Regions from separate parts of the Photobacterium leiognathi genome, predicted to be linked through region 3. Evidence: predicted binding sites of a transcription regulator. Region 3 holds the regulator's gene; each other region holds the start of a gene.
The links. The regulator CRP, encoded in region 3, controls carbon source genes, mostly activating them, when cyclic AMP is high. The targets are predictions, from matches to a motif close to TGTGANNNNNNTCACA.
Positions count from the first base shown of each region.

Region 1 (7,905 bases), 270 kb from region 3:
ATTGTAACCAAGCTAAAAGCCCTAATAAAACAATAATAAACAGGCGCATAATTCTCCCTGCGAAATAATTGGTAACAGCAAGCTGCATTCCAATTGTCGAAGATTTTGAATAAATCCGCACAATTGGAATACATTTTGCCAAGCAGTAATAATCCCATAATCGGGTAACTGTGACCACAATTATGCAGTGAGAGTTCACAGGGTTATTACTTAACAGCTAATTTTGTTGAAAATAAACACAATCATGGCCGCTTCAATTCATCGAAAATAATGATTAACCCAGCTTATATTAATAATATTTATCGATTAATTCTGAGAGTATATTTTCTTTAAAGCTAAAAAAACCGCCTCTTGCAAGGCGGTTTCTTTTAACCTAATTGAGTTACCTCAATCATGCTTAATTAAAAATTAAGCTTGGCCTTTAACTTCTTTAAGACCGTTGAAAGGAGCACGCTCACCTAGTGCTTCTTCGATACGGATTAGTTGGTTGTACTTAGCAACACGGTCAGAACGGCTCATAGAACCAGTCTTGATTTGACCTGCAGCAGTACCAACAGCTAGATCTGCAATAGTTGCATCTTCAGTTTCACCTGAACGGTGAGAGATAACTGCAGTGTAACCAGCGTCTTTAGCCATCTTAATAGCAGCTAGAGTTTCAGTTAGAGAACCGATTTGGTTGAACTTGATTAGGATTGAGTTAGTGATACCTTTCTCAATACCTTCAGCTAGGATCTTAGTGTTAGTAACGAATAGATCGTCACCTACTAGCTGGATCTTGTTACCTAGTAGTTCAGTTTGGTGCTTGAAGCCATCCCAATCTGACTCGTCTAGACCGTCTTCGATAGAAACGATTGGGTATTGGTCAACTAGCTCAGCTAGGAAGTGGTTGAACTCTTCAGAAGTGAAGATACGACCTTCGCCTTTTAGGTTGTACTCTTTCTTCTCTGCGTCGTAGAACTCAGATGCAGCACAGTCCATAGCTAGTGTTACGTCTTTACCTAGCTCGTAGCCAGCAGCAGCAACAGCTTCTGCGATTACTTCTAGTGCTTCAGCGTTAGACTTAAGGTTTGGAGCGAAACCACCTTCGTCACCAACAGCTGTGTTGTAGCCTTTAGACTTAAGAACTTTAGCTAGGTTGTGGAATACTTCAGCACCGATACGTAGTGCTTCTTTAAGAGTCTTAGCGCCAACAGGTTGAATCATGAATTCTTGGATATCAACGTTGTTGTCTGCGTGCTCACCACCGTTGATGATGTTCATCATTGGTAGAGGCATAGAGAATTGACCAGCAGTGCCGTTTAGCTCAGCGATGTGCTCGTATAGAGGCATGCCTTTCGCAGCAGCTGCTGCTTTTGCGTTTGCTAGAGATACAGCTAGGATTGCGTTAGCACCGAAGTTTGATTTGTTTTCAGTACCGTCTAGGTCGATCATGATTTGGTCGATTTCAGCTTGATCTTTTGCATCTTTGCCGATTAGCGCTTCAGCGATTGGACCATTTGCTGCAGCAACAGCTTTAAGAACGCCTTTACCTAGGAAACGTGACTTGTCACCATCACGAAGCTCAAGAGCTTCACGAGAACCAGTTGAAGCACCAGATGGCGCAGCAGCCATACCTACGAAACCACCTTCTAGGTGAACTTCTGCTTCAATTGTTGGGTTACCACGTGAGTCGATGATTTCACGAGCTAGAACTTTAACGATCTTAGACATTGTGTTTCCTCTTGCTTTATCTTCAAATTAAAAGCTAAAAAAATAGCTGTAGCTATAACCACTACAGCTATCAGTAATCCTTACTGGTTAAGCTCACCACGGTGGAACTCGCCCGCCGCTTTAACAAAACCTTCAAACAATGGATGACCATCACGAGGTGTTGATGTGAACTCAGGGTGGAACTGTGCAGCTACGAACCAAGGATGATTCGGAACCTCAATAATTTCAACAAGTTTCTTATCAGCAGACAAACCAGATACTTTAAGACCTGCTTTTTCAAGCTTAGGTAGTAGCATGTTGTTTACTTCGTAACGGTGACGGTGACGCTCATGAATCGTTGGTTGTGCGTATAGTGCACGTGCTTTTGAGCCATCTTGTAGATGACATAGCTGAGAACCAAGACGCATTGTGCCGCCTAGATCAGATTTCTCTGTACGCTCTTCAACATTACCTTCGCTATCTACCCACTCAGTGATAAGACCAACAACTGGGTGTTTAGTTTCAGCATTAAATTCAGTTGAATGCGCATCCGCCATTTTGGCTACATTACGAGCGAACTCGATAAGTGCAACCTGCATACCTAGACAAATACCTAGGTAAGGAATTTTGTTTTCACGTGCATATTGAGCAGTAAGGATCTTACCTTCAACACCACGGTTACCAAAGCCACCAGGAACTAGGATAGCGTCAAGACCTGCAAGTACTTCTGTACCTTTAGATTCAACGTCCTGAGAATCGATGTATTTGATCTTAACTGATAGACGGTTTTTCAGACCCGCGTGCTTAAGCGCTTCGTTCACTGATTTATATGCGTCTGGCAGTTCAATGTATTTACCAACCATACCGATAGTAACTTCAGCTGTTGGGTTTGCTTCTTCGTAGATTACTTGTTCCCACTCAGAAAGATCAGCTTCAGGTGCTGTGATACCAAAGCGCTTACACACTAGTTCATCAAGACCTTGAGACTTAATTAATTGTGGGATCTTGTAGATTGAATCTACGTCTTTCATTGAGATTACAGCTTTTTCCTGTACGTTACAGAACAGTGCAATCTTCGCACGCTCGTTCGCAGGGATCATACGATCTGAACGACAGATCAGTACGTCTGGCTGAATACCAATTGATAGTAATTCTTTAACTGAGTGCTGAGTTGGCTTAGTTTTTACTTCGCCAGCAGCTGCTAGGTAAGGAACAAGAGTCAAGTGCATGAACATGGTGTTTTCACGACCTTGCTCTACTGCTAATTGACGAATAGCTTCCATAAATGGCAGTGATTCGATATCACCTACAGTACCGCCTACTTCAACAATTGCTACATCATGACCTTCAGCACCCGCTAATACGCGAGATTTGATTTCATTGGTGATGTGAGGAATTACCTGAATCGTTGCGCCTAAGTAATCACCACGACGCTCTTTGCGTAATACGTCTGCGTACACACGACCAGCAGTAAAGTTATTACGCTTTGTCATTTTGGTACGAATGAAACGCTCGTAGTGACCAAGGTCTAGGTCAGTCTCTGCACCGTCTTCCGTAACGAATACTTCGCCGTGTTGAATTGGGCTCATCGTGCCTGGATCAACGTTAATGTAAGGGTCTAGCTTCATCATAGTCACGTTTAGACCACGTGCTTCTAGAATAGCTGCAAGTGATGCAGCAGCAATGCCTTTACCAAGAGAGGAAACAACTCCGCCCGTAACAAAAATGTAATTCGTTGTCATGTTTAACCTGGAAGATTGGTGTAGAGGATAAAAAGTATCTGGACGGGAAATTAGTATACCAGACACCATTTATCGCCACAACGTGAAAACTATCACACTGCACTTTGATTTTTTTTGTCTCAAATCAAGTTAGCGGTATGGCTTTGAAAAACATCATTTTTTACGTTCAACCTACTATCCATAGCGATAAATAAGCTCAAATATATTCTATAAAGGGATTTTTATTTATCTTCTGGTTTCTCTTTTACCCGATTCCATTCTGCATCAAGTTCAGATAATGAACACTGACTGATCAGCTTTCCTTGTTCTAGCACATTTTTTTCAACTTGGCGAAAACGCTTTTCAAACTTTTTATTGGCTTTCTGTAACGCAAGCTCTGGTTTTACATTGAGATGACGACTTAAATTCACCACCGAAAAAAGCAAATCCCCTAACTCTTCTTCAATTCTCTGTTGTTCCGGCACCGCTTGAATCACTTCATCCATGACTTCATCAAGTTCTTCTTTTACTTTATCAACCACTGGCGCTAATTCATCCCAATCAAAGCCAACATTTGCGCAGCGCTTTTGGATTTTATCTGCTCGCATCAAAGCAGGTAACGCATTGGGAATATTCGCCAGCAAACTTGAATCTTGCTCTTTCTCCGCACGCTCTTTGGCTTTTTCCGCTTCCCAATTTTGTTTAACTGCGGCTTCATCTGCAAAATCAGCATCACTAAATACATGGGGATGGCGACGAACCAGCTTTTCATTGATCCCAGCTACGACATCATCAAACTCAAACAGCCCTTGCTCTTTTGCCATTTGACTATAAAAGATAACTTGGAACAGTAAATCACCCAGTTCTTCTTTTACATCACTCCAGTTTTTCTGCTCAATGGCATCTGCCACTTCGTAGGCTTCTTCAAGGGTGTAGGGAACGATTGAATCAAAGTTTTGTTTCAAATCCCATGGACAACCACGGTTTGGGTCTCGCAGCTGAGACATAATCGTTAATAATTGTTCTATCTGAGATGATTTTTTATTGTCCATACCATTCACACTCTAAAAATGGCGCTTGTCGCTTTCACTTCAAGCGCCTTAACATCGATAGTTAATACTAGAAAACTAATCTAGCAATTCATAGCAATGATCAGTCATCATTATGTTGGCAATAGTGATGTTCATCGTTGTGATGTTCTTTTCGATGATCACAATTTTCATGGTGATTATCATTACAATCATGGTGATGTTCGCATCGACTATGATGTGAATGATGATGCCTGCATCCCTGATGATGGTGTGACTCTTGATGTCGACAGTCAGAATGATGAGAGCACGCATAGTTATCATCGTTTGACGGTTGTGCTAATACAGCATGTGGCATTAGCAGTGAGATAAACAATAACAACGTACTTGCAAGTCGCTTGTCAGCCATAAGATTTAATAATTTTAATTTCATCACATATCCTTTCATATCCATTATTTTGCCTGCTCCGTCATAAAGGTATTTGACCCCGTTTTCATTCCCTGCACACAAAGAATAAATAGTAGTAGCTGTTTTATTTCATGACTCGGTATATTCATGAAGTTGTTATCAGGAATAATAAGTATCGCCACAAGTAATAAAATACTGATAACGCTATTTTTAGTTAATAATTTAAATAGTAATTTTTTCATAATAGTTCTCCTGCAGCGTTATAAATAAAGCCACATCATTAATTCTTTACAACTATCACTCACCGATATTAGTTGGGTGAATAACATTTCTTAATTAATACTTAATCCGAACATGAATAATATTCAGAGATAAGTGAACTATTTTATTATCGGAGGTCGATATATAGATTTTATTACCGCAACGACCACTGACTCCTGGAGATATTCAATCGGCAAGAGATCACTGATACGCGCAATAACTAACGGAGGAAATGAAAGTAAGTTGAAGACATTGCTGCTAGTGCGAGGTAAGACTCGACAACACGGACAATGTGAACAGTCGCTACAACCATTATCACACTGCAAGCAACAGTGTTCTGATTGTTGAATGGCTGAGTACTGGTTTTGCAAGACGTCTTTTATATTAAAAGACGATACTACTGACTGAGCAGTTGAAGTATTTTGACTCATATATGCAGCATTCACACTACTACCTAATAGTAATATTGCGATAAATAATGCATATAATATTTTATGTAAATTTGAAAAGTACATACTGAGTCTTTATTTTTAAGAGAAGTAAATACTATCGAGCTTATATATATGAGTCAACATCTAGACTTGTTTAAGATCATTTAATAATGACATTAATGATTAAAAATAAAACCATATATTGATATTCATTATTTGCCACTACTCATTATGTTGTATAAATAAAAAAGGGCAGCTTATTGCCACCCTTTATATACTTTATTTTTAATTAGCCATATAAGCGTTTCGCTTCAGCAACGTCTTTGACTTGCTCTATACGATTCAGGACACGGCCTAATACTTCTAAGTCCGTAAGCTCAAGTTCGAAGTCCATGATCGACATTTGTTTTTTATAATCGACACGACTCTTCATCCCCGCCACTTTCACTTTTTCATTCATCAGTGTATTGGTTAACTCTTTTAGTAAGCCATTACGCTCTGATGCGGTTACTCGCACAGTGATAGTGTAATTACCAACAAAACCACCGCCCCAAACCGTATCAATGATACGTTCAGGTGCATGGTGACGCAGTTCATCTAACTGCTCACAATCCATGCGGTGTACCGAAATACCACGACCTTGAGTCACAAAGCCTTGAATATCATCACCCGGAATTGGCTGACAACAACGAGCAAGATGGGTCATTAGGTTATCAACCCCTTCTACCACTACAGCATCACGTTGTGGTTTCTTATGCGTTGCCGCTTGCTTGTTGCTTGCTTCCGCCAGTTTCTCTAATAGTTGCTGATCTTCTTCTTCCGCAGTTGGCTTATTCACTAACGCATTAATGTGATTAATCACCTGATTAATACGTAAATCGCCGCTACCGATCCCTGCGTATAACTCTTCAGGTGTATTTACATTAAAACGTTTCGCCGCATAGGTTTGCGCATCTTTTAATGTCGCATGAATTTTCACCAACTCAGCTTCTAAGATCTCTTTACCTGCGATGATGTTCTTATCGCGATCTTGCTTGCGGAACCAAGCATGCACCTTGGCACGTGCACGACTAGATGTTACAAAGCCCAAGTTCGGGTTTAACCAATCACGTGATGGGTTTGGCTCTTTTTGCGTGATGATTTCAACTTGATCACCCATTTGAAGATGGTAAGTAAACGGAACAATACGCCCTTCTACTTTAGCGCCAATACAACGATGGCCCACTTCAGAGTGAATATGGTAAGCAAAATCTAGTGGTGTTGCATTTGATGGTAAATCAACCACATCACCTTTTGGTGTAAAGGCATAAACACGATCATCAAATACCTGACTACGTAACTCATCCAGCATTTCGCCAGAATCCGACATCTCTTCTTGCCATGCCAGTAATTTACGTAGCCAATTGATTTTCTCATCATAAGCCGACTGTGCACCGCCTGATGCGGTACCTTCTTTGTACTTCCAGTGTGCCGCAACACCTAATTCAGACTCTTCATGCATTTGCTTGGTACGGATCTGAATTTCAATGGTTTTACCTTCAGGGCCCAATACCACTGTGTGGATAGACTGGTAACCATTAGGTTTTGGGTTAGCAACGTAGTCATCAAACTCTTTTGGTAAGTGACGGTATTTGGTGTGCACTACACCTAATGCGGCGTAACAGTCTTGCAGTTGATCTGCCACAATACGTACTGCACGCACATCAAATAATTCATCAAACGCGAGATTTTTCTTCTGCATTTTGCGCCAAATACTGTAGATGTGCTTAGGACGACCTTGCACTTCTGCTTTAATATTTGATGCTTTCATTGCTTCTGATAAATCATCAACAAAGTGAGTGATATAGCCTTCACGGTCGATACGACGCTCAGATAACTGCTTTGCGATTTGTTTGTAAGTATCAGGATGCTGATAACGGAAGGCGTAATCTTCAATTTCCCACTTAAGCTGACCAATACCAAGACGGTTTGCTAATGGTGCATAGATATTGGCACACTCTTGAGCTGCTGCACGACGCACTTCATCTGGCTCATTTTTCACTTCACGCAGATTACAAATACGTTCAGCAAGTTTGATAACGACGCAGCGGAAATCATCCACCATGGAAAGTAGCATGCGACGAATGTTATCCACTTGCGCCGTTTGTGCCGCTTCTTCTGCCGTTGATTTTAACTGGCTGATCGCACACATTTGTTCAACACCTTGAACTAAGTGAAGGATCGTACCGTTATATTCTTCTTTAACTTGCTCGTGACTGTAACAGCCCGCTTCAACCAGAGGATATAACATAGCGGCGATCAGCGTATCGGCATCCATACTTAAGGTAACAAGAATTTCAACCATTTCACGGCCGCGCCATAATAAT
Region 1 covers NZ_CP131601.1:509,594-517,498, reverse strand. Annotated here, with positions in the region: gene ftsB (cell division protein FtsB) at 1-49, opposite strand, end outside; gene eno (phosphopyruvate hydratase) at 409-1,710, opposite strand; gene pyrG (CTP synthase) at 1,791-3,431, opposite strand; gene mazG (nucleoside triphosphate pyrophosphohydrolase) at 3,653-4,462, opposite strand; gene Q7674_RS09385 (hypothetical protein) at 4,559-4,810, shown strand; gene Q7674_RS09380 (hypothetical protein) at 4,892-5,089, opposite strand; gene relA (GTP diphosphokinase) at 5,829-7,905, opposite strand, start outside.
Region 1: pyrG (CTP synthase) is a predicted target of CRP. The motif match lies at 3,513-3,528, and genes of this name have one in related genera.

Region 2 (7,905 bases), 1.4 Mb from region 3:
ATGATTCAGTATTTGCTTAACCATAAGGATACAAAAATGGTTCAACCTCAAGCATTAACGCGGATCATTGATACCTATTTCCGTGATTCTGAGCGAACCATGTCAGTAGCGGCAGGAACGTAAGTGCTGCGTCAGAACGACTACAACGATAAGCTTTACTGGGTGAAAAGCGGTGAACTATCGGGGTATTTAAAACATGACGAGCAGGGACCGAGTGCCAAAGTGTTTGTGGTTAAAGAAGGGATGTTCTTTGGGGTTCATAGCTTCTTTGCCCAAACCTTAATGGCAACCACTACAGTCGTTGCGGAAAAAGACAGCGAAATTGCATGGATTGATCTGCTCACTCAACCGGTAGAGCCTGAAACATATGGTTCACTGGCAGAGCAATTTATGCTTGTGATGGTACATGAATTAGCGCGTCGACAAATGCTGACGGGAATAGAAGCGTTAGAGAAAGAAAAGGCGCTACAAAAACTTTACTCAAGTGAGCAAATGCGAACCCTTGGTCAACTTGCAGCTGGTATTGCCCATGAGCTTAATAATGCGATTGGTGTTATCAGCAGTAAGACCGAGAATATCCAAACCGATATTATGGATTTTGTTTCGGCAATAAAGCCTGAAATGCTTCCTTTTCTCCAACATGGTATTAACGTTGGGCAAACGGCGGGCTCTCAACAAGTGCGTGAGCGAGCCAAGGTATTGATGAAGCAATATCATTTGCCACGAGAGCAAGCCAAGACCTTAGCCAGAGCAATACCTGAAGGTGAAGTTCCAGCACCGTGGTTAACCCATTTGGATGAAGCTTTACGCTATTGGGATTGTGGGCGTGATTTACGTGATATGCGTTTGGCGGCGAAACATTCTGCCAGCATTGTGAAATCGGTAAAACAGCTAGGTGGTAGCGATCATGTTCGACAACCTGATGTTGATATTAATGAAACGCTACATAAATCTCTGGCACTGCTACAAAGCAATTTACGTCCTGTCGAAGTGATATTGCGCCCAGCTGTATTGCCGCCATTAATGGCAAGCTCTACTGAGTTAGTACAGGTGTGGGTAAACTTGATCAAGAATGCTTGTGATGCGATGGAGCACACCACAGCACCGCAAATTGAGATAGTGACACGCCATGTGAAGAATAAAATCTTAGTCACCATTACCAACAATGGTCCTATGATTGATGAAGCAACGCGCAGACAGATCTTTAATCCCAACTTTACTACTAAGAAAGGCGGGTTATCGTTTGGATTAGGATTAGGTTTATCAATTGTACAACGGATCATACAAAGCTATGACGGTTCGGTGGTGGTGAAAAGCGATGAAGAACGTACCACGTTTCGGATTAAGCTACCGATAATCTAAGGGATGAGTTATGGAAAAAATAGTCGTTATTTGTGTTGATGATCAACAAGAAGTATTAAGCGCAGTGCTAAAAGATCTCTCACCGTTACAGGCTTCCTTTATGATTGAAGAGTGTGATTCAGGTGAAGAAGCACTAGAGCTAATGGATGAGTTAGATGCGGAAGGGCACTACATTGGTTTGGTGATTTCAGATCATGTTATGCCGGGTAAAAATGGCGTGGAGTTATTAACGGATGTTACTAACGATAGCCGTTTTATCAAAACCAAAAAGATCCTACTAACAGGGCAAGCCACTCACCAAGATACTATTGCTGCAATTAATCATGCACGTATTGAAAGCTATTTTGAAAAACCGTGGGATGCAGAAACCTTAGTAAGCTGCGCCAGAACACTGTTGACGGAATACATTTTCGATATGGGGTTTGATTACCAAGAATGGGGTGAAGTGTTAGATAACACTACGGTATTGCGCCGTTTACGTTAATATTAAGGCTACTCGTTTAGCTCTTTGAGTGTGATTGCGGAAAAAGCCAAATAGTAAATATTTGGCTTTTTTTATTGACCTTAGACTTAACTCCAAGGTTTATAGTCAGTCATAGATAATCAAAATAGCACTCAAGGAGAACGATTATGTGTGCTCAATGCCATAATAAGAAACCGCACATTCACGCGGCAAAACCAACGGCAGTAACCAAAGCAACAGTGACAGTAGAATCTTGTGAATCTGCGTCTTGCTGCTCATCAACACCTGCTGACGGTGTGAAAAAACACACGGAAGGTTGTGGAGAATCTGATACCGACGGCCCCGCTTCCTGTTGCTCATCGAAAACATCACCTCAGGTTGATGCGCTCCATTCTGCGTCACCTAAAACAGCCTTTAAGATAGCCTCTGCTACTTCATCAGCAACAACGCATTCTCAGCACGCGCATTCAGAGCATGATCATGCTCATTCAAACGCAGTTAAAAGCTGTAGCTCATGGTCTGCACCGAGTATGACCAAAGAGCAAGAACAAGCACTCGAAGCAACGCTGGCGCAATCAGCACATGGTCAAACCTTTAGCTGGAAAGTGGTTGGCATGGATTGTCCAAGCTGTGCTGCTAAATTAGAAAAATCGATTTCAAGCCTTGCTGAAGTTGAAACGGCAAAAGTGATGTTTGCGACAGAAAAACTGATCGTAAATATGCTGCCATCTCAGCAAGCGACAACAGAGCAACTAAAAAAACGCATTGAAGATAAAGCGCAAGATACTGGCTTTACTTTAGTTGCTAATGCTGCGGCAGCAGAAGCGTTGCCGAAAAAATCATTTATCCAAACGCATTTAGAAGTCATTGTGATTGCGGCAATGATGTTTGTGTCCTTCTTACTTAACCAAGTCTCTCATAGCGTTGGTTTAGTCGCCTTTACCTTAACTACCATTGTCGGTTTAGTACCGATTGTGAAAAAAGCGATTAGCTTAGGTAAATCAGGCTCGCCATTTTCCATTGAAACCCTAATGAGTATCGCTGCCATTGGTGCATTGTACTTAGGGGAAACAGCCGAAGCGGCGATGGTTATCTTACTGTTCTTAATTGGTGAACAATTAGAAGGGTATGCCGCTTCTCGTGCCCGTAGTGGTGTAAAAGCATTAATGGAGTTAGTACCAGAAGAAGCCAACGTTGTGCTTCCTAATGGTGAAAAGAAAAAAGTCCCAGCGAGCGAGCTACAACCGGGTGATGTGATTGAAGTCGTACCGGGTGAGCGTTTACCAGCCGATGGTCAAGTGTTAGATGTGGTTGCGAGCTTTGATGAAAGTGCATTAACCTGTGAATCTGTACCTGTTGAACGCCTACCAGGTGAAAAGGTTATGGCAGGTAGCATGGCGTCAGATAAAGTGGTGCGTTTAACCATTATCTCAGCTCAAGGTGAAAACGCTATCGACCGTATTTTGCATATGATTGAAGATGCGGAATCACGTAAAGCGCCATTAGAACGCTTCATTGATAAATTCAGTCGTTGGTATACGCCTGCGATGATCTTATTAGCAGCATTAGTCATCATCATTCCGCCATTGGCATTTGGTCAATCATGGGATGAGTGGATCTACAAAGGCTTAGCATTATTGTTAATTGCTTGTCCATGTGCGTTAGTAATTTCAACACCAGCAGCGATCACCTCAGGTTTAGCGGCTGCAGCACGTCGTGGCGCATTAATCAAAGGTGGTGCGGCTCTTGAGCAACTGGGTCATATTGAAACCGTGGCGTTTGATAAAACAGGTACGCTAACGGAAGGTAAACCTGTTGTGACTGATTTAATTAGCTGGGATAACGATGACGACAAACTATTGCGTCAAGCTGCAGCGGTTGAATCTGGCTCGTTACACCCATTAGCGACAGCGGTTGTGAACCTTGCGCTAGAAAAATCACTACCAGTAGTTGAAGCCGATAATCGTGAAGCATTAGCAGGGCGTGGTATTCAAGGTACAACTGAAGGCGATCACTTCATGTTATGTGCCGCTGATCGTCTAGCAGAAACTATTAGCTTAACAGCAGAGCAAGAGCAACAAGCTATTGCGCTGGAAGGTGAAGGTAAAACCTTGGTGGTTACCGTACGTAATCAACAAGCGGTTGGTCTTGTGGCATGGCGTGATAACTTACGCAGTGACGCACTTGAAGCGATTACCAAACTTAAACGTATTGGTGTTGATTCAGTGATGCTAACAGGAGATAACCCACGTGCAGCCGCTGCTATTGCGAAAGAGATCAACATTGATTTCCGCGCAGGTTTACTGCCAGAGGATAAAGTCTCTGAAGTGCGTAAACTCAATACCAATCACACAGTAGCTATGGTTGGTGATGGTATTAACGATGCGCCAGCGATGAAAACAGCGACCATTGGTGTTGCAATGGGCGGTGGTACGGATGTAGCACTAGAAACAGCAGATGCGGCGATCACCCATAACCGTGTGTCAGAGCTGCCAGTGATGATTGAATTGTCTCGCGCAACACTGAGCAATATTCGTCAAAACATCACTTTAGCACTTGGTTTGAAAGCGGTATTTTTAGTGACAACCTTACTTGGCTTTACAGGGCTTTGGGTTGCAGTATTAGCCGATAGTGGTGCAACAGCATTGGTAACGTTAAACGCACTACGCTTACTTCGTTTTAAACCTAAAAAATAACCATAGTTATTAGCAATTGAGCTAATCTTTTAAACGGCATGACAGAGCAAAGCGCTGAGTTATGCCGTTTTTTTATGGAGCTGATTTGTTAGAAAAGTGGAGAATTTAAGAAAAATAACCGAGCAGAATGAGAAAATTTTTTGTGATTGTTGCAATAAGATAACGTTTACCTGTGATTTTAATCATATTTAAATGTAACAAAAATTTTCGTTGCTTTTTGCGGGTGTGACCGGGCTCACTAAAACTCATTAAATCATTGGGTATTGTAACTAGGTCTTTTGATAGAGCATGTTGCTATGTTTTTGACTCTTTCTATCAAAACATTCTATTAATAATGCGTTTCATGGAACCTCTCTGAACCTACAACAGAGCCGTTTAAATTAAAGGGTAACATTATGTCTGACAATAAAGTATTCCACCTAGGTGTTAATAAAGCTGATCTTAATGGTGCTGAGCTTGCCATCATTCCTGGCGATCCTGCACGTGTTGAGAAGATTGCAAACTTAATGGATAACCCAGAGTTTCTTGCAAGTTCTCGTGAGTACACACTTTTCCGTGCTCAACTAGACGGTAAATCTGTAGTGGTATGTTCAACAGGTATCGGTGGTCCATCAACGTCTATCGCAGTAGAAGAGCTAGCACAGCTTGGTGTAACGACGTTCCTACGTGTGGGTACAACAGGTGCAATCCAGCCAAACATCAACCCAGGCGACATGATTGTAACAACAGGCTCAGTTCGTTTAGATGGTGCAAGTCTGCACTTTGCTCCAATGGAATTCCCAGCAGTGGCAGACTTCGGTGTTGCGACTGCAATGAAACAAGCGTGTGATGAAGCACATGCGGTAGTACACACAGGTGTAACTGCATCAAGTGATACTTTCTACCCAGGTCAAGAGCGTTACGACACATTCTCTGGCCGTGTTGTTCGTCGTTTCCAAGGCTCGATGAAAGAGTGGCAGGAAATGGGCGTGCTTAACTTTGAAATGGAATCAGCAACGCTATTAACTATGTGTGCAAGCTCTGGCTTACGTGCAGGTTGCGTAGCAGGTGTTATTATCAACCGTACTCAAAAAGAGATTCCAGACCACGCAACGCTTAAAGAAACAGAAGCGAAATCTATTAAGATTGTGGTAGAAGCTGCACGTAAAATGCTAGCTGAATAAGATTTAATTCTTTAAAATAATATATTAGAAAGCCGCTCTTCGGAGCTAACACCTATCACTTAAGAAATTGATTGGTTGCACGATCTTTCAGATAGTTAAAAATACCCTCAGTTTTGCAAAACTGGGGGTATTTTTTATGTTGTCACATTGGCTCATTGATGTAGATGCGTTTGCAGCACCAGAATCACTCTCATTATTTCAAAGAGACTTACCTCTTGAGTGGATTCAACAAGCATTAGATGAAACCAATAAGGCCAGTATACGCAGACGAAAATTACCTGCGGAATTGGTTGTTTGGTTAATCGTTGGAATTGGCCTATATCGTAATAGATCGATAACCGATGTCTTGAATAAACTTGATTTGCAATTATCGCGATCACAAGGTGATTCTATTGCACCAAGTGCTATCCCTCAGGCGCGAAAACGATTGACAGCACAGCCTCTAAAAGCACTTTTCTCACTCACTGCCAAATATTGGACGAAAGCCGAAGATAGCGGAGACACATGGAAAGGCTTACGCCTTTTCTCTGTCGATGGAACTCAATTTAGAAGTCATGATACTCCAGAATTAGCGAGTCACTTTCAGTATGTCAAACACGGTAAGATACAGCATACAGAATACCCTATCGTCAGGTTATGTGCTTTATGCTCCCTTCGTAGTCGATTAATACACAACGTAGCATTTGGTCCCAGCAATATTGGTGAAGAGAACTATGCTAAACAGCTTATATCCTCAATAACGCCAGATTCTTTAACTATTTTTGACCGATGTTATCTTGGCGCCGAGTTGATGATTAATTGGCAACGTCAGCATGATTCGAGTCATTGGATGACTCCAATTAAATCAAATACGCGATATACCGTCATTAAGCAGCTTGATGAAGCAGGACGAGATTTGATTGTAGAAATGGATGTATCCAAATATGCAAGAGCTAAAGACCCAAGCCTTCCTGAAAAATGGCAAGCTCGATTAGTGCTTTATCCAGAAAAAACTCAAAAATATCATATCCAAGGGCTTCTTACTTCCTTAGTTGGTGAGCATTATAGCTATCAAGCTTTGCTTGATGTTTATTTCGAACGTTGGGAGATAGAAAACAGTTATGGTGAAATAAAACATGACATGCTTGAAGATGAAATATTATTGCGTAGTCAATCAGTAGAAGGTATTGAGCAAGAAATATGGGGAATATTGATAGCTTATAATCTTGTTCGCTTAGAAATAAGTAGAATAGCGGCAGAAGCGAATGTTTCACCATTACGGATAAGTTTTATGATGGCGTTAAGAGATATTCAAGATGAATTAATGTGGTGTGCCATCGCTTCGCCAGGTTCAATTCCTCAAAAACTGAGAGCAATGAGAAAACAAGTAAAGCGTTACATATTACCTGAAAGAAAAAAACGGCCCAAGCAGAGAGCCGTTCGTATCAATAAAACTCGTTATCCAGTTCGTTCCAAACACCTTAAGTGATAGGTGTTAGCTCTTCGGAGCGGCTTTTTTATTTGGTAATAAAGTCATGAATAAAAATGGGGAATTAAAAAGGGTTTATGACATGACTTGTAAATGATTTAAAGATTAAACTGCAAAATCTATAGCAATATAAAAAGTATCAAGTTGTGACATATTACGCTCTTTCCAAATCCTTCTTGTATCATGTACTCTATAGCCAAGCTCGGTATTAAAGTTCTTATTTATTCGGTAATTAATACCAGTTTGTGCTCCTAAAATCAGATCATCTTTATGTGATTCAACGACTTGAATGCCTGTACTTGCACCAACGAAGAATCTCCAGTCTTTATTGTCTGAAATTGGCATAAAATAATCATAAGAACCAACAAGGTTGTATATATCTTTGTCTATCTCTAAGTAACTGTAAAGCCTGTGTTTATCACTAAAGTTAGCGCCAACTCTGAAGCTAGGGTTAGACACCCAATCAGTATGAACACTACTAATGCCATCATTGATTCCAAAGCCAATAAATGCTTGAGGTTCAGAAGCATTCGCAGATTGACTTAGAAATAAACTGAGTAGTAAAGGTGTGTATTTTAATTTCATTTATCCTCCAAATTATTTAGAGAACGATACATTATTCCTTTAAGGGATGCTGATTGATTTTGTAAGTTAATGTTAATGTCTTTGTGGTTTATTGATAAAAATGTAATTTAGATGCAGTTGATGTTGGGCTTATGAATACTGAGCTTCTATTTAGATTGGTAATTGTGA
Region 2 covers NZ_CP131601.1:2,116,953-2,124,857, reverse strand. Annotated here, with positions in the region: gene Q7674_RS16825 (SLC13 family permease) at 1-1, shown strand, start outside; partial or broken gene Q7674_RS16820 (ATP-binding protein) at 37-1,362, shown strand; gene Q7674_RS16815 (response regulator) at 1,373-1,846, shown strand; gene Q7674_RS16810 (zinc/cadmium/mercury/lead-transporting ATPase) at 1,993-4,521, shown strand; gene udp (uridine phosphorylase) at 4,917-5,684, shown strand; gene Q7674_RS16800 (IS4 family transposase) at 5,821-7,152, shown strand; gene Q7674_RS16795 (hypothetical protein) at 7,258-7,737, opposite strand.
Region 2: udp (uridine phosphorylase) is a predicted target of CRP. The motif match lies at 4,746-4,761, and genes of this name have one in related genera.

Region 3 (7,905 bases):
ATGACAACACCCGTCCTGCGTTACGTTTATTGGAAAATGAAGGTTTCTCATGCCGAGGCTATGTTGATATTTTTGATGCAGGTCCGACAGTGGAATGTGATGTCCGTAATGTTGAAACCGTGCGTCATTCCAAACGTTATCAAGTCGAAGTAGGCGAGCATGAGAGTGAGCAACAATGCTTAGTGGCTAATACATCATTTCGTGATTTTAGAGCTGTGGCAGCACCGCTAGATATTGATGATAAAGCGCAGCATGTGGTGTTAAGCCAACAAGTGGCAGATGCATTAGCAGTAACAGACGGTGACTTTGTTCGTTTTATCGAGCAATAACAAATGTATTAATCGATGTGTAGGAGACGAGTATGAGCCAATGGATTGCAGGTCAATGGATAGCAGGTGCTGGTGAAGCCATGTCATCACTTAACCCGTTTACGGATGACGTCATTTGGCAAGGCGAAGCCGCAACGGGTGAGCAAGTTACCGATGCTGTTGATGCTGCACGTCACGCATTACTCCAATGGCGAAATGCGACCTTGGCAGAGCGCCAAGCCGTTGTTGAACAATTTGCAGAGCTCTTAAAAGCTAATAGTGAAACTATCGCCGTGACCATCGCGGAGGAAACAGGAAAGCCGCTATGGGAAACTCGCACTGAAGCGGCGGCAATGGTTGGCAAAGTGGCTATCTCATTACGGGCTTATCATGAGCGAACGGGGCAGCGAGAAAAAGATATTTCTGGCACAACAGCGGTAGTGCGTCACAGGCCGCTTGGGGTGATGGCGGTATTTGGTCCTTACAATTTCCCCGGTCATCTACCTAATGGTCATATTGTCCCTGCACTGCTGGCAGGTAATACGGTGGTGTTTAAACCGTCTGAATTAACGCCAAAGACGGCAGAAGTGGTGATGAAACTGTGGCAACAAGCAGGGCTGCCTGATGGGGTGATTAATCTAGTGCAAGGTGGACGTGCAACAGGCGAAGCCTTAGCATCTTCACCACAAATAGATGGCTTATTATTTACGGGTAGTGCTAATACTGGGCATCTATTGCATCGTCAATTTGCAGGTCAGCCAGGCAAAATGCTAGCCCTTGAAATGGGCGGTAATAACCCGATGGTAATCTCCAACGCTTATGGCGATCTTGATGCAACGGTCTACACTATTTTGCAATCAGCCTTTATTAGCGCAGGGCAACGTTGTACCTGTGCTCGACGTCTATACTTACCTTTGGGTAGCGAAGGGGATGCATTGCTGGCAGCGTTAGTTGAAGCAACAAAAGCGATTGTCGTCGGTGGACCATTTGCTGAGCCTGCGCCGTTTATGGGGCCGCAGATCTCCCGCCAAGCCGCCGATAATATTGTGCAAACGCAACAGCAATTAGCGTCGCTCGGTGGGGAAATATTGGTTGAAGCTAAGCGTGGTCAAGGGGCGGTGGTAACACCTGCGATTATCGATGTCACCAAGGTCGAAAAATTACCCGACGAAGAATACTTTGGTCCATTATTACAGGTGATCCGCTATCAAGATCTTGCGCAAGCTGTCACGTTGGCGAATAACACCCGCTATGGTTTATCTGCTGGATTAGTTTCTACCGATGATAATGAATGGCAATATTTTATCGATCATATTCGAGCAGGTATTGTTAATCGAAATCGTCAGTTAACCGGAGCCAGTGGTGATGCGCCGTTTGGTGGTCCGGGGGCGTCAGGTAATTTACGTCCAAGTGCTTACTATGCGGCGGATTACTGTGCCTACCCAATGGCATCAATGGAAGGTGAATCAACAGTGTTACCTGAGCAATTATCGCCAGGTATTCGTTTGAGATAGCTTCATCATTAATTGTAAGGATTGTCTAGCATGGAACAATTATTTGCCGAGTTATGGAAAGATTATACCCAGCGTTTATGTCCTTCTGCGTCGAGTGTTAGGCAGTTACTCACAGAAGATGAGCCACTAGTCAATGATCATATTGCGTTACGTACCTTTGGTTTACCTAAGTGTGGTATGGCAAGGTTAGCTGCGCCTTTTATTGCGGTGGGATATAAGCCAAAAGGGCGCTACCATTTTAAAGAGAAAAAGCTCTACGCTGAACATTTTGAGCATCCTGATCCGAATGCACCTAAGGTTTTCATTAGTGAGTTGCAATTAGGTTTGTGCTCAACAGAGCTGCAAACCGAAGTACGCAAACTGGTTAATCAAGTTGATGATGACTACTTTGCTGATCCTGCTTTTTTGTATCAAGGTAAACCATGGCAACTGAGCAGTGAGGTTTACCATCTTCTCAATGCAGAAAGTGAATATGCGGGTTGGGTGGCAGCTCACGGTTATGGTGCCAATCACTTCACCATTGATATTAATCAGCTAGAACAATTTGTTGAAATTGCCGAAGTGAATCATTTTCTCGAATGCAGTGGTTTTGCCATTAACCAAGCTGGAGGTGCGGTAAAAGGCAATCCTAAAGTGATGTTAGAACAATCAGCGACAATGGCAGATAAAGTGTCTGTTACCTTTAGTGATGGTGATATGCAGGTACCGGGTGGCTTCTATGAGTTTGCGAAACGCTACTTACAACCGGATGGGGAGATCTATACTGGTTTTGTTGAAGCTTCGGCAGATAAGATCTTTGAAAGTACCTATAACTCCTAATTACGTTGAATTATTAATAAAAAAGCAGCCATTAGGCTGCTTTTTTCGAATCTATTAATTGTCGAGGGGCGATCCCCAAATACCACTGTCTTCAACAGGGCAGCGACGTAAACCTGTTTGCTGTTCTAAGTAACAGCGACGGTCACTAAAGCCTGTCATCTCAATCGTTGTAGGTTGAGGAGCGATAGCGCCTGGTACTGTGGTGTAACTATTCGGGGCAAAACGTTCAATATCCATATTCCATTACCGCGAGAAAAAGAAAGTCCATTAATACGCAGAATGTAGCACTTAATTTAGACAATACAAATTAATTGTTCTCATAAAAGACACAAAGTTTGAATGGGATTGATGAAATATTTATCACAGCTCAATTTATGCTTTTTAGGGATTTTATTTCGCATCTAATTGCTAATTTGTGATCTTATCGGCACGTTAAAAATGTCACATTGCTTTATCATCTAATGTTTTATTTTAGTTAGAAAGTTATCAATAAGTATTTCTTTCTTCAATGCTTTTGGATTAGGTAGAAGTAATATGAATTTTAGCAAGATCACAATGGTAGGGCTGTTATTGTCATCATTGGCTGGATGTAGCTCTTTATCTTCAGTGGATAACAATGTACCTAAGGTGACGATTTCAGAAGGTGGTGTGATCAGCCAAAATGGGGCTGTTTATACGGTAAAGGCGAGTAATAAATTAGTGACTCCGAAACTTGGGCAATATATCGGGTTTCGCTATGCCGTAGAGATCCCAGATGGTGCCAGTGATGAGCTGAAAGGAAAAACGGCATTTCCTATTACAGCGCGTATGACGCATCCTAAATTGGTAAACCCAGCAACGAAGCAAGCAACGACGGTATCAACATGGTCCGATACCATGTACAAACACGATAAAAACTTGGCGCTTTGGCAATTTTCAGAACCTTATGAGCTAATCAGTGGTTCTTGGGTATTTGAATTGCTGTATAAAGATCAAGTTGTTGCTAAACGTGAGTTCACGGTCGCTAATAATGAGCAGTTAAATCAATCTTTAAAAAACACTTTTGAAACTGCGTTCATGCTCAATAGTACCCGTTCATGGTTAACTCAAAATGGTGATGCGCTGGTTTGTGATAAAGCGAAATCGAAGCGTTGCTTGCAGTTTAGTTCTACCGAGGAATGTAACCAAACCCTAAGTCGTTATAACAGCATGTGTCAGCAGATAGCGCTTAAACAAATGGGGCGTGGTGATGAAATTACCTCTGCGAAAGAAGAGATGAAAAAGTATGTTAGCTACTTTTTTTACTGCATGCATAGCGCCAGAATTAACGAAGCAAAGCTTGATAAAAAACAGGTTCATGCTTGTTTGAAAAGTTAAAAAGACATTAAAAAAGCCGCAACAGTGTGCGGCTTTTTTCATACGGTGACAGCGTTAAATTAACGTGTACCGTAAACAACGATAGTCTTACCGTGAGCAGAGATAAGGTTCTGCTCTTCAAGCATCTTCAGAATACGACCCACTGTCTCACGAGAACAGCCAACGATTTGACCGATTTCTTGACGAGTGATCTTGATCTGCATGCCGTCTGGGTGCGTCATTGCATCTGGCTGTTTAGCTAGGTTTAGCAATGTTTGCGCAATACGACCTGTAACGTCTAAGAATGCTAGATCACCTACTTTCTGGCTAGTCACTTGTAGGCGGCTTGCCATTTGAGCAGATAGACGCATTAGAATGTCAGGGTTAACTTGGATTAACTGACGGAATTTTTTAAACGAAATTTCTGCTACTTCACAAGGAGTCTTAGCGCGAACCCAAGCAGTACGCTCTTGATCTTCTTCGAACAAGCCAAGCTCACCAATAAAGTCACCTTGGTTTAGGTAAGAAAGGATCATTTCCTTACCTTCTTCATCCTTGATTAGTACAGCAACAGAACCCTTCACAATGTAGTACAAAGTTTCCGCTTTCTCACCTGCGTGGATCAGCGTACTTTTTGATGGGTACTTGTGAATATGACAATGGGAAAGAAACCACTCTAAAGTTGGATCTGTTTGCGGTTTACCTGGAACCATATTACTAACTTCCTCTGCATTTGTTGCCCAACAGCATTCATTTTCTCTTCGAGCACCGTGCTGGAAAAAAAACTGTCTGCTGACAGGGTATCCATTCAGCCGCTGGGCTGCAAGCTAACTTGAATAAGTTAGAGTGTATCCTTTTTCTACGCCTTTTTCTTGATATTGATCTAGTAGAATCGCTCATTTGATATGGATAACTGTGCACAGGATCACAACGTGGTGAGATAGTTACTATTAGTGGTATTTAACCATGAATAACAGGTCAGCTTTTGCAGGTAAAAATGTGCCTGTAGCACGAAGAGGACGGAATACGAAAATCGATTTACATTATTAGATTTATCAATAAGACTAGTCGTTATCTTCGGGCATCTAAATAAGGATTAAGCGATGCAATCCCGAGTCAAATGGGTAGAAGATATGACTTTCTTAGGTCAATCAAGCTCAGGTCATAGTGTGGTAATGGATGGCAACGGTGGCGATAAAGCCCCAAGTCCAATGGAGCTCGTATTGATAGCTGCTGGTGGCTGTAGTTCGGTGGATGTTGTCAGTGGATTGAAAGCACAAGCGCAAAATATTGTCGGTTGTGAAGTGCAAATTTCAGCACAGCGCCGAGAGCAAGCACCACGCTTATTTACACAAGCAAACCTGCATTTTGTGGTGTCTGGTTTTGATTTAGAGGAATCAGTGGTGGCGAATGTTGTTGCCGATTCACTAGAGAAATATTGCTCGGTATGTTTGATGCTGGGCAAAGGGGTAGAGCTTACGCATTCTTATGAAGTGATCAGTGCTTAAGCCGTTAGCGCTGTACTCGATTTGATGAAGGTTGGCACTGCGCCAACCTTTTTTGTTTTAACCGTTATACCCAAGTACTTTGAGATGACTTGGGTATATATGAACTAGCTAATTTTCCCTGTCTTGATTAGCTGCTCGATCAGTGGCCTCATGATCAGTTCCATCGCAAAACTCATTTTCCCACCAGGGACAACAAGGGTGTTATGACGTGACATAAATGAGCCTTGGATCATCGCAAGTAGGTAAGGGAAGTCGACATTTTTTAAACCGCGAAAGCGGATCACCACAAAGCTTTCATCTAGGCTCGGAATACCTTTTGCACTGACAGGGTTTGAGGTATCAACCGTAGGAACGCGTTGAAAGTTAATATGAGTGCGTGAGAACTGCGGGGTTAGGTAATTTAAGTAATCATCCATCGAGCGAACGATAGACTCCATTACCGCTTCACGCGAGTGACCACGATCGCGGGTATCACGGACGATCTTCTGGATCCACTCAAGGTTAACGATTGGTACCATGCCGATCAGTAAATCGACATGTTGAGCGACGTTAATATCCCCATCAACGACGCCACCATGTAAACCTTCATAGAAAAGCAAATCAGTATTTTCAGCCAGCTTTTGCCATGGCGTAAATGTACCGGGCATTTGGTTGTAGGGAACGGCTTCATCAAAGGTGTGAAGATAACGACGAAAACGGCCTGTACCATCTTCACCATATTGCTTGAAAAATTGCTCTAATTGGCCGAAGTCATTAGCTTCTGCACCAAAGTAACTGATATGGCGACCTTGCTCTTTGGCTTTACGAATTTCCGCATCCATTTCTGGGCGGGTAAAGCGGTGAAAGCTATCACCTTCTAGCCATGCAGCATTGATGTTCATCATATTGAACATTTTACGGAAAGCTTCAGAAGTGGTGGTGGTTCCTGCTCCTGATGAACCGGTTACTGCAATGATAGGATGTTTTGCAGACATGACTAACCTTGTCGTTGTTAATTATCGGAAGATAATGAGATGTCAGGGAATAAGGAGATCACCTGATTTACGATAATGTTACTACAAGTTAACAAGGATGTGGGGGTTGAAAAGTGAAACTGATAACAAAGGCAAGTTTTGAGTCGTAACTCTCGGAGCACGACTCAGGTTAGGAATAATTATTGCAACTGGTTGCGTAATTTTATGTCGACAGATTCATGCAATTCAGAAAAGACAATCACGGCTTCACCAGATTTTAATTGGTTGAGAACCACGTTCACTTTACTTTCTAAACTCATCTCTGTTTCACCGTAATCTGTTCCTTCACGAAGAACAAATTGCTCAATGAGATTAGTGAGTGTTTCAGGCGCAATATCTTGCCAAGGGATGATCATCCAGAGCCTCGTTTACAGTGTGACATCAGTGTTTAGTATATTATCAAAAATATTATTAGCAGATCATTAGCTTGCCACTTCATGAAGTATTATCGATTGTGGTTGCTTTACTTGTGATGTTTGTAGCTGCTTGGCAAACCACTGCGGCACTGTGTGTTCGAGCCAAAATTGCGGTTTAAAAAGAGTGCCTCCTACAAAGCCGACATGGCCCCCTTTTTCTAATAAGTCATACTCAATATTATTCGGTAATGTCTGCTTGGGGATAACAGCTTCTGTCATAAAGGGATCGTCTTTGGCATGGATGATCCTAAGTGGTGTGGTTATTTTCTCGAGCTGGTTGATCCCACTACAGCGTTGGTAGTAATCATCAGCATCAAGAAAACCGTGTAATGGTGCGGTGATAAGATTATCGAACTGCCATACGGTTTTGATCTCATCTAACGCTTGCTGTGATAAGGGCATGTTATCTGGGTGATGGTCGATACGCTTTGCCATCGTGCGTTTCATCGAGCTTAGCAAATACTGCTGATAAACTTTAGAAAAGCCTTGCTGAATACGCTCAGAGCAAGAAGCTAAGTCTAGTGGCGGAGAGATGGCTTGAGCCGCCACAAGCTCACTCTTATCGCCATAGTGAGCAAGATAGTTAACTAACACATTGCCGCCTAACGATACGCCTACAGCGACAAAAGGACGATAGGGAAATTGCTGACGTAACCAAGTAATGAAAAAGCGCGCATCTTCAATTTCACCTGAATGGTAGCCTCGTGGTTGCTTATTCAACTCTTCACTACAGCCACGAAAATGCATCATCACTGCCAACCAGCCTTGCTGTTTCGCTGCATGTAATAAACCATTGGCGTAAGGACTGTGGAAACTGCCTTCTAAACCATGAAATAAAATCATCAAAGGCTCGGTGCTGTTGCTTGGCTCGGGTTGAGCTGTCCATGCGAGATCTAGAAAGTCGTCATCAGGTGTTGTGATGCGTTGAGTGATCGGGGTAAATAAAGGCGCTCGACGGACAAACCGTGGTAATAGGGTTTGAATATGTGGGT
Region 3 covers NZ_CP131601.1:235,468-243,372, forward strand. Annotated here, with positions in the region: gene astA (arginine N-succinyltransferase) at 1-329, shown strand, start outside; gene astD (succinylglutamate-semialdehyde dehydrogenase) at 362-1,822, shown strand; gene Q7674_RS07935 (DUF1338 domain-containing protein) at 1,853-2,641, shown strand; gene Q7674_RS07940 (hypothetical protein) at 2,696-2,878, opposite strand; gene Q7674_RS07945 (DUF3859 domain-containing protein) at 3,176-3,997, shown strand; gene crp (cAMP-activated global transcriptional regulator CRP) at 4,057-4,689, opposite strand; gene Q7674_RS07955 (OsmC family protein) at 5,080-5,484, shown strand; gene Q7674_RS07960 (phosphoribulokinase) at 5,589-6,458, opposite strand; gene Q7674_RS07965 (YheU family protein) at 6,638-6,853, opposite strand; gene Q7674_RS07970 (hydrolase) at 6,920-7,905, opposite strand, start outside.

Region 4 (7,905 bases), 850 kb from region 3:
TCATGACTATCTCCAGTCGTAATATTTAATTCAAAGCTGATCAAATGAAGCTGTGAATATCAGTATAAACGAAGGTAAAGCTCTCATGGTTTTCCATCAGGCTACCGAATGCAGTATCAAATACTGCAACAAATGAGCGGACTTGATTCCTTGAAGTTTTCAGTAAGTAAATACTTACCAAATGACTTATCCATATTCCCGCGCAAGAGCAGCAGCACACTGTGCTCCCCTTGCAAAATCGCTTTATTTGTTGGGCTCAATCATAACAACTCGACCGTCATTCGACTATCAAACTTATGTTTCCACCCGTGGATAATGTGTTTACTAAAATAATAAATCAGAAACAGTAACAGCGTTATTCTGCCTAACCTTATTGACTTTAAATAAGTGGCATTTGCTCGTCACATTACCCTTTTTGAATGGCGTAAGAATAGCAGAGTGAAAATATAGAAAAGGGAACGCAATCGATTTTATGCAAGTTAATTTCGAACTATCGCCATAATGTTTACTTATGCTGTTGATTATCGCTGAACATTTCCAGTGCAAACATAAAAAAACGCCCCGACTTTCGTCAGGGCGTTTTTATGAGATTTGGTTATCTTAGCAATTACATCGCTAGAGAGATAAACAGACCAGCAATTGTTGCAGACATTAGGTTCGATAACGTACCTGCTGCTACCGCCTTCATACCGAAGCGAGCGATTTCTGCACGGCGGCTTGGAGCAAGGCCACCTAGACCACCTAGTAGGATTGCAACCGATGAAAGGTTTGCGAAACCACATAGTGCGAATGAGATAATTGCTTTTGTCTTCTCAGACATTGCTGCGCCAGTTTGAGCTACAAGCATACCGCCATCTGCCACGTCTTTTAGGTACGGTGCAAAGTTTAGGTAAGCAACGAATTCGTTAACAACAATCTTCTGACCGATGAATGAACCAGCGATTTGTGCTTCACCCCATGGCACGCCGATTAGGTAAGCAAGTGGTGCGAAGATGTAACCTAGGATTAGTTCTAGTGTTAGCTCAGGCATACCGAACCAACCACCGATACCACCTAGCATACCGTTGATTAGGGCGATTAGACCGATGAATGCTAGTAGCATCGCACCTACGTTTAGCGCAAGTTGCATACCAGATGAAGCACCTGCTGCTGCTGCGTCGATAACGTTAGCTGGTTTTTCAACACTTTCATCTTCGTTACCAGCAAGCTGCTCAATAGGCTGCTCAGTTTCTGGCTTGATGATTTTAGCAAACAGTAGACCACCAGGTGCTGCCATGAATGATGCTGCAATTAGGTACTCTAGCGGTACACCCATTGATGCGTAACCTGCTAGTACACCACCAGCAACTGACGCCAAACCACCACACATTACTGCGAATAGCTCAGATTGCGTCATCTTAGGAATGAATGGACGAACAACTAATGGTGCTTCTGTTTGACCAACGAAAATGTTCGCTGTTGCTGACATAGATTCGGCGTGAGAAGTACCCAATACTTTGCGTAGACCGCCACCAAGAATGTTGATAACAATTTGCATCACACCCAAGTAGTAAAGAACACTAATCAACGCAGAGAAGAAGACAATAACAGGAAGAACGCGTAGGGCGAATACAAAGCCACCACCACCGAATACTTCAAACATTTTATCCGATGTTAGGCCACCAAATAGGAAGTTGATACCGTCATTACCGTAAGCGATAACGTTAGCAACAGCTTGAGACATGCCATACAGCACATCACGACCAACTGGCACATACAGTACGAATGCACCTAATAAGAATTGGATAGCAAATGCGCCACCAACAGTACGTAAGTTAATTGCTTTACGGTTATCAGAAAGTAGTACTGCGATTAATAGCAGAACAACCATCCCAACCAGGCTCATAAACATGCTCATGGTTTATGTATATCCTATTAAGTTAAATTTGGCGTCTCAACAATTCGGCTCTCTATAAGAGTCGTGCGCATTATACGCATGCAGCCCGTAACAAAGTAATGCCACCATCACAGTTTTAGAGCTGTAAACATGCAAGAGTTACCCACTCTGTGAACGCAATCACAAAAAATTATAACCAAAAAGCAAACGTTTTACGCAATCGTTTGTCTTTTGTACCAAGATCACGAGGGAATTTTAAATAGTTCATATGCAGTTAAGGTTGTAGCACCGATAACATCCGCTATTTCTATCCCTTTAAGCAGTGCAACTGACTGCGCAATATGGGTTAAACGTTCAGGACGATTTGGTTCTCCTTGAAAACCACAAACAGGCATATCAGGCGCATCGGTCTCTAACACGATCGCTGACAATGGCAATTTTCTAATGGTCTCTCGGGTCTTTTTCGCCCGTTCATACGTGATTGTGCCACCGACGCCAATTTTGATCCCCAAATCCAACAATTGAGATGCTTGCTGATAACTACCACTAAAACCATGATAAACCCCACCTTGAGAAGGCATATCCGTTTTAATGGCTCGCAATAATTCAGGAAAGGCTTTACGACAATGTAATATAACAGGAAGGTGGTAAGTATTAGCTAACTTTAATTGTTCAGTGAGCCACGATAATTGCTGCTGACGATCAAACTCTGCTATCGCAAAATCCAATCCGCACTCACCTACAGCAACACACTTTGTATTAGGCTGTTTTAACGCCGTTGCTAATGCATTGGCCAATTGAGTACATACATCATCAGTATGTTCGGTGCTAAAGAAAGGATGAATACCCAAACCGTAATAAAGCTCATGATGGTGTTGGCATAACTGCTCAATACTATGCCAATTAGATTGCCCAACAGAGGGAATGACTATTTGCTTAACTCCAGCCGCTTTTGCCAAGGTTAACGCACGCTCTGGATCATCACTAAATGGGGGATAATCAAAGTGGCAATGGGTATCTATCATCTATAATCCCTTTCATTACAAATCTCTTGTTATGAAGAGATACCTTATCGCTCTCTTCTATTTGGTTAAGAATACTTTATTTCACTATGCTCAATTAAGGATTCTTATACGCCTAGATTGAGTCTCACGCTAAAATCAGCGACAATAATAGACAACTTACCATTCATTTTGTTCTGTTGCTTTGCTTGATGTAATACAGCGGCAACGGAGTACTTTTATTTAAAAAGAACACGCTAATGTCGCAAACTCAGTTTCAGGGCGAAGTATCTAAACGTCGTACTTTCGCTATCATCTCTCACCCCGATGCGGGTAAAACAACCATTACCGAAAAAGTACTGTTATTCGGAAACGCTATCCAAAAAGCAGGTACGGTAAAAGGTCGTGGTTCTAACCAACACGCAAAATCAGACTGGATGGAGATGGAAAAAGAGCGTGGTATCTCTGTTACTACCTCTGTAATGCAATTTCCATACAACGAATGCCTGGTAAACCTACTAGATACTCCAGGACACGAAGATTTCTCGGAAGATACCTACCGTACTCTAACCGCTGTTGACTCATGTCTAATGGTTATCGATGCAGCAAAAGGTGTCGAAGATCGTACCCGTAAGCTAATGGAAGTAACGCGTCTGCGTGATACGCCTATCGTTACCTTCATGAACAAATTGGACCGTGATATCCGTGATCCAATGGAGCTACTAGACGAAGTTGAAAATGAACTAGGTATGGCATGTGCTCCTATTTCATGGCCGATCGGTTGTGGTAAAGAGTTCAAAGGTGTGTACCACATTCACCGTGACGAAACGATCCTATACAGCACAGGTCAAGGTCATACGATCCAAGAACAACGTATCGTTAAGGGCATTGATAACCCTGAGCTTGATGAAGCTGTAGGTAGCGATCTAGCTGAACAACTTCGTGAAGAGCTTGAGCTTGTACTGGGCGCTTCAAACGAGTTTGATGAAGAGCTATTTTTAGCTGGCGAACTAACACCAGTATTTTTTGGTACTGCACTAGGTAACTTTGGTGTTGACCACATGCTTGATGGCTTAACCGCATGGGCACCAGCGCCACTACCTCGCCAAGCCAACGAGCGTGAAGTAGTAGCAACGGAAGATAAGTTCTCTGGCTTCGTATTTAAGATCCAAGCCAACATGGATCCTAAGCACCGTGACCGTATCGCATTCATGCGTATTGTATCGGGTACTTACACTCAAGGTATGAAGATGAACCATGTTCGTACCGGTAAAAACGTTAGTATCTCTGATGCGGTAACGTTCATGGCGGGTGATCGTTCTCGTGCTGAAACCGCTTATGCTGGTGACATCATTGGTCTACACAACCACGGTACAATCCAAATCGGTGATACTTTCACTCAAGGTGAAAGCTTGAAGTTCTCTGGTATTCCAAACTTCGCACCAGAATTGTTCCGCCGTATTCGCCTAAAAGATCCACTAAAGCAAAAGCAGCTACTAAAAGGTCTGGTACAGCTTTCTGAAGAAGGTGCGGTACAGGTATTCCGTCCACTGCAAAACAACGATTTGATCGTAGGTGCGGTCGGTGTGCTTCAGTTTGATGTGGTTGTTGCACGTCTAAAAGCAGAGTACAACGTTGAAGCGATTTACGAAGGTGTTAACGTGGCAACTGCACGTTGGGTTGAGTGTGATGACGTGAAGAAACTCGAAGAGTTTAAGCGTAAGAACCAAGCAAACCTTGCACTTGATGGTGGCGATAACTTGTCTTACATCGCACCAACGATGGTTAACCTAAACCTTGCGAAAGAGCGTTTCCCTGAAGTTGATTTCCGTGCAACACGTGAACACTAATCAGCGCTATTAGATTTAACCAATAGATATAACAAAGCCGAGCATGATGCTCGGCTTTTTCATGTTTATCACTCATCAAATAACAACAGTAAATTAACCAAATGGCATGAACATGTACGCCATGATCAAGGCATCTTCACGACCTGTTGCTGTTGGGTAGTAATCCACACGACGGTTAGTTTCATTAAATCCTGTCGCTTCATAAAGCTTATAGGCACCAGTGTTACTTTCGCGCACTTCTAACCAAATTTCTTCTGCTTGTTTCGCTTCTAGCGCATCAATAAAACCATTTAATAAGATTTTACCGTAGCCCTTGCGTTGGTGTGCAGGATCAATGGCAATATTAAGTAACGTACCTTCACCTGCCACCAGCTGCCCATAACAGTAGCCAACAACTTGATCATCAGCGATTAAAACGTAGTTTGCCGCAATACGATTGGGCTCTTTACGGATCATTGATTCAGCCCAAGGAAAAGCATGAGCTGCTTGCTCAATGCGCCATACCTCATCACAATGCTGTGCTTCTAGGGGAATAATTTTATGCGTCATAACTACAGATCTGTTGCCATAATGTTTTCTTCGCAGAAGGATCATTATGCATTAACGGTAAAGATACGGAATTAAGTACCTGACATCCGGTTGGATGAGCGCCTTGGCAACCAGCAAACCAACACCACGTTAAATGGTGTTCACCCACTTGCTCTAAGGCTTCAAGCGGCAGAGATAACGCCTGTTCAGGTTGTAATTTCATACTACTGAGAATACGCCCAAACAACCATGCATCATGCTCATTGAGTTCATCATTGGTAACTAACAGTAGTTTGCAACTTTCAGGGAGATCAATCACGGGAATGACTTGATCAGGAAAGATTTCAGGCTTTCTCACCTGCCAATAGGTTAACCCCATTTCTTGGAGCACCTGAATATCACGCTGTTTCATTCCGTACCTGCTATCTAACTTCCACAACACTATTAGCTATGCTATGGCAATTCATGGCGCTGATCCTACCAAATTACGCTTCAATTGTACTTATAAACCCAATGAAATAATGGATAAAAAAATACCGACAATAACGTCGGCACTTTCCTTACATCAGCATTAAATTAATCGTGATAGCGCTGCGCCAGCTTATTTGCTTCAATGATCGCTTGGTACACCTGATTAGCACTGACTTTCACCAAGCATGTTGCCCATTGAGTTTGCTGGAGAGCAGGCTATATCAACCACTTCTCGCCAGTCAGATTCCACAAACTCATCAATACCGAAATCAGCTAATGTTAGTAGCAGCCCTGCTGTTTTGATCACGTAAATCACATTCTCAATTTCTTCAATATCGGCTTTCTCTAACACCAATTGTACTAGCAGACCAAATGCGACTTTCTCGCCGTGTTGAATGTGATTAAATTTCTCGAGCGATGACATACCATTACAGATAGCATGTGCACACGCGATACCGCCAGACTCAGCAGCGACACCACTTAAGTACACAATGGCTTCCACCATCTCTTCTAAAGCAGGAGTCACTTCCTGACGACGTACCGCTTCCATTGCCATTTCAACATTATCGACAATTAACTCGTAGCACATCAACGCCATACCAAGCCCAGTGCGTGACACACGGGTTTTCACCAAATTTAAACTGGCCGCATAACAACAAGCCCGAGTTTCAAAAAAGGTCGCTAACGCATCACCAATACCCGCAGCAAAATATTTTTCCGGCGCTTGAGCAATAAGGCGTGTATCTGCCAACACCACATCGGGGTTTTGTGGTAAAACTAGGTAACGATCGAATTCGCCATTCTCGTTATAAATAACAGAGACAGCAGTACAAGGTGCATCACTTGATGCAATGGTTGGGAAGATCACCACTGAAGCATGGCTATAATGAGCAACAGCTTTCGCTACATCTAAGGTTTTACCACCACCGATACCGACAACAATATTAGCACCTTGTGTTTCCACTACCAGACGTAAGCGCTCAATTTCATTGTCTGTACATTCACCCTGAAATTTTTCAGCACATGCTGTGATCCCTGCTTGCTCTAAACACGGCATCGCCTGTTGTTGAACACGTTCGAGAATGAACTCATCACAAATAAGCAATGCATTATTGCCAAAGTCTTTAATAAAGCTATCAAGTTGTGCCAATAAGTCTTGACCAATAATGAATTTTTTTGGAGATGTAATGCTACGCGGGATCATCGTCGATAGTCCTAATCATTATATTTATACGACAATTAAGTTAGCACGGCGAAGAAGCAAGACATAATAAGAAATTAGATATCTTACATCCCAATAGTAAAATGAATGAATAAATGAAAAATAAAAAAGCACAGCATTAACAGCTGTGCTTTTAAAAATAACGAATAACAACATCACTATATGTGATTAAAGCGCATCAAACTCTGGGCTGTACTTCACCATACCTTGGTGCTGAGCAACGGTACCTGAAAAAACATCACATACCATGAATGCTTCTTCCGTATTCGGCCATGGACAAGTCAATTGGTGATCCAATGCTTTTTCAAAGCCCGCTTTTGAGTAATAAGCAGGCTCACCTAATACTACGATCGCAGGGTAGCCAAAATCACCCAATACGCTTTTCGCTTCTTCAATCAGTGCAAGACCAATACCTTGACCTTGATAGTCTTCACGCACAGCTAAAGGCGCTAAGCCTTGCCAATTATGATCTTCACCATCAATGGTCACTGGGCTAAAAAAGGCATTACCTACCACTTCACCCTCGTCATTGCATGCCACCAGCGATAAGGTTCGACAACCATTTTCGCGTAATGTCATCACAAGGTTCGCTTCCGCTTCCGACGGAAAAACAGCTTTGAGTAGGGTATCTATTGGTAAGATATCAGCAGGAGCTTCAGATCTAATGAGCATTTAAGGCCTCTTGGGCAGCACTGCGCTCATGCATACCTTGATGAATGAACTCAGCTGATTGCTGCAATATAAACTTCACAGGAGCAGGTAGAGAATCAAGATCGATACTATCCATCAAGTTTTTCACTTCTAGACCTAACTCAGTATCCCCTTCGATACGAAGACGACGTTGGAAGAACAGTGTATCAGGATCTTCTTTACGTGCAGCAATAAGTACTAAATCATTACACTCACCGCTGAAACTGACATCTTCTTGTTCGCAGTGCTCTGCAACCACTAGCTTTT
Region 4 covers NZ_CP131601.1:2,657,834-2,665,738, forward strand. Annotated here, with positions in the region: gene deoC (deoxyribose-phosphate aldolase) at 1-4, opposite strand, end outside; gene Q7674_RS19050 (NupC/NupG family nucleoside CNT transporter) at 608-1,897, opposite strand; gene Q7674_RS19055 (TatD family hydrolase) at 2,119-2,901, opposite strand; gene prfC (peptide chain release factor 3) at 3,138-4,727, shown strand; gene rimI (ribosomal protein S18-alanine N-acetyltransferase) at 4,821-5,276, opposite strand; gene Q7674_RS19070 (DNA polymerase III subunit psi) at 5,266-5,667, opposite strand; gene Q7674_RS19075 (glycerol dehydrogenase) at 5,890-6,930, opposite strand; gene Q7674_RS19080 (GNAT family N-acetyltransferase) at 7,117-7,620, opposite strand; gene ubiT (ubiquinone anaerobic biosynthesis accessory factor UbiT) at 7,610-7,905, opposite strand, start outside.
Region 4: Q7674_RS19050 (NupC/NupG family nucleoside CNT transporter) is a predicted target of CRP. The motif match lies at 2,046-2,061, and genes of this name have one in related genera.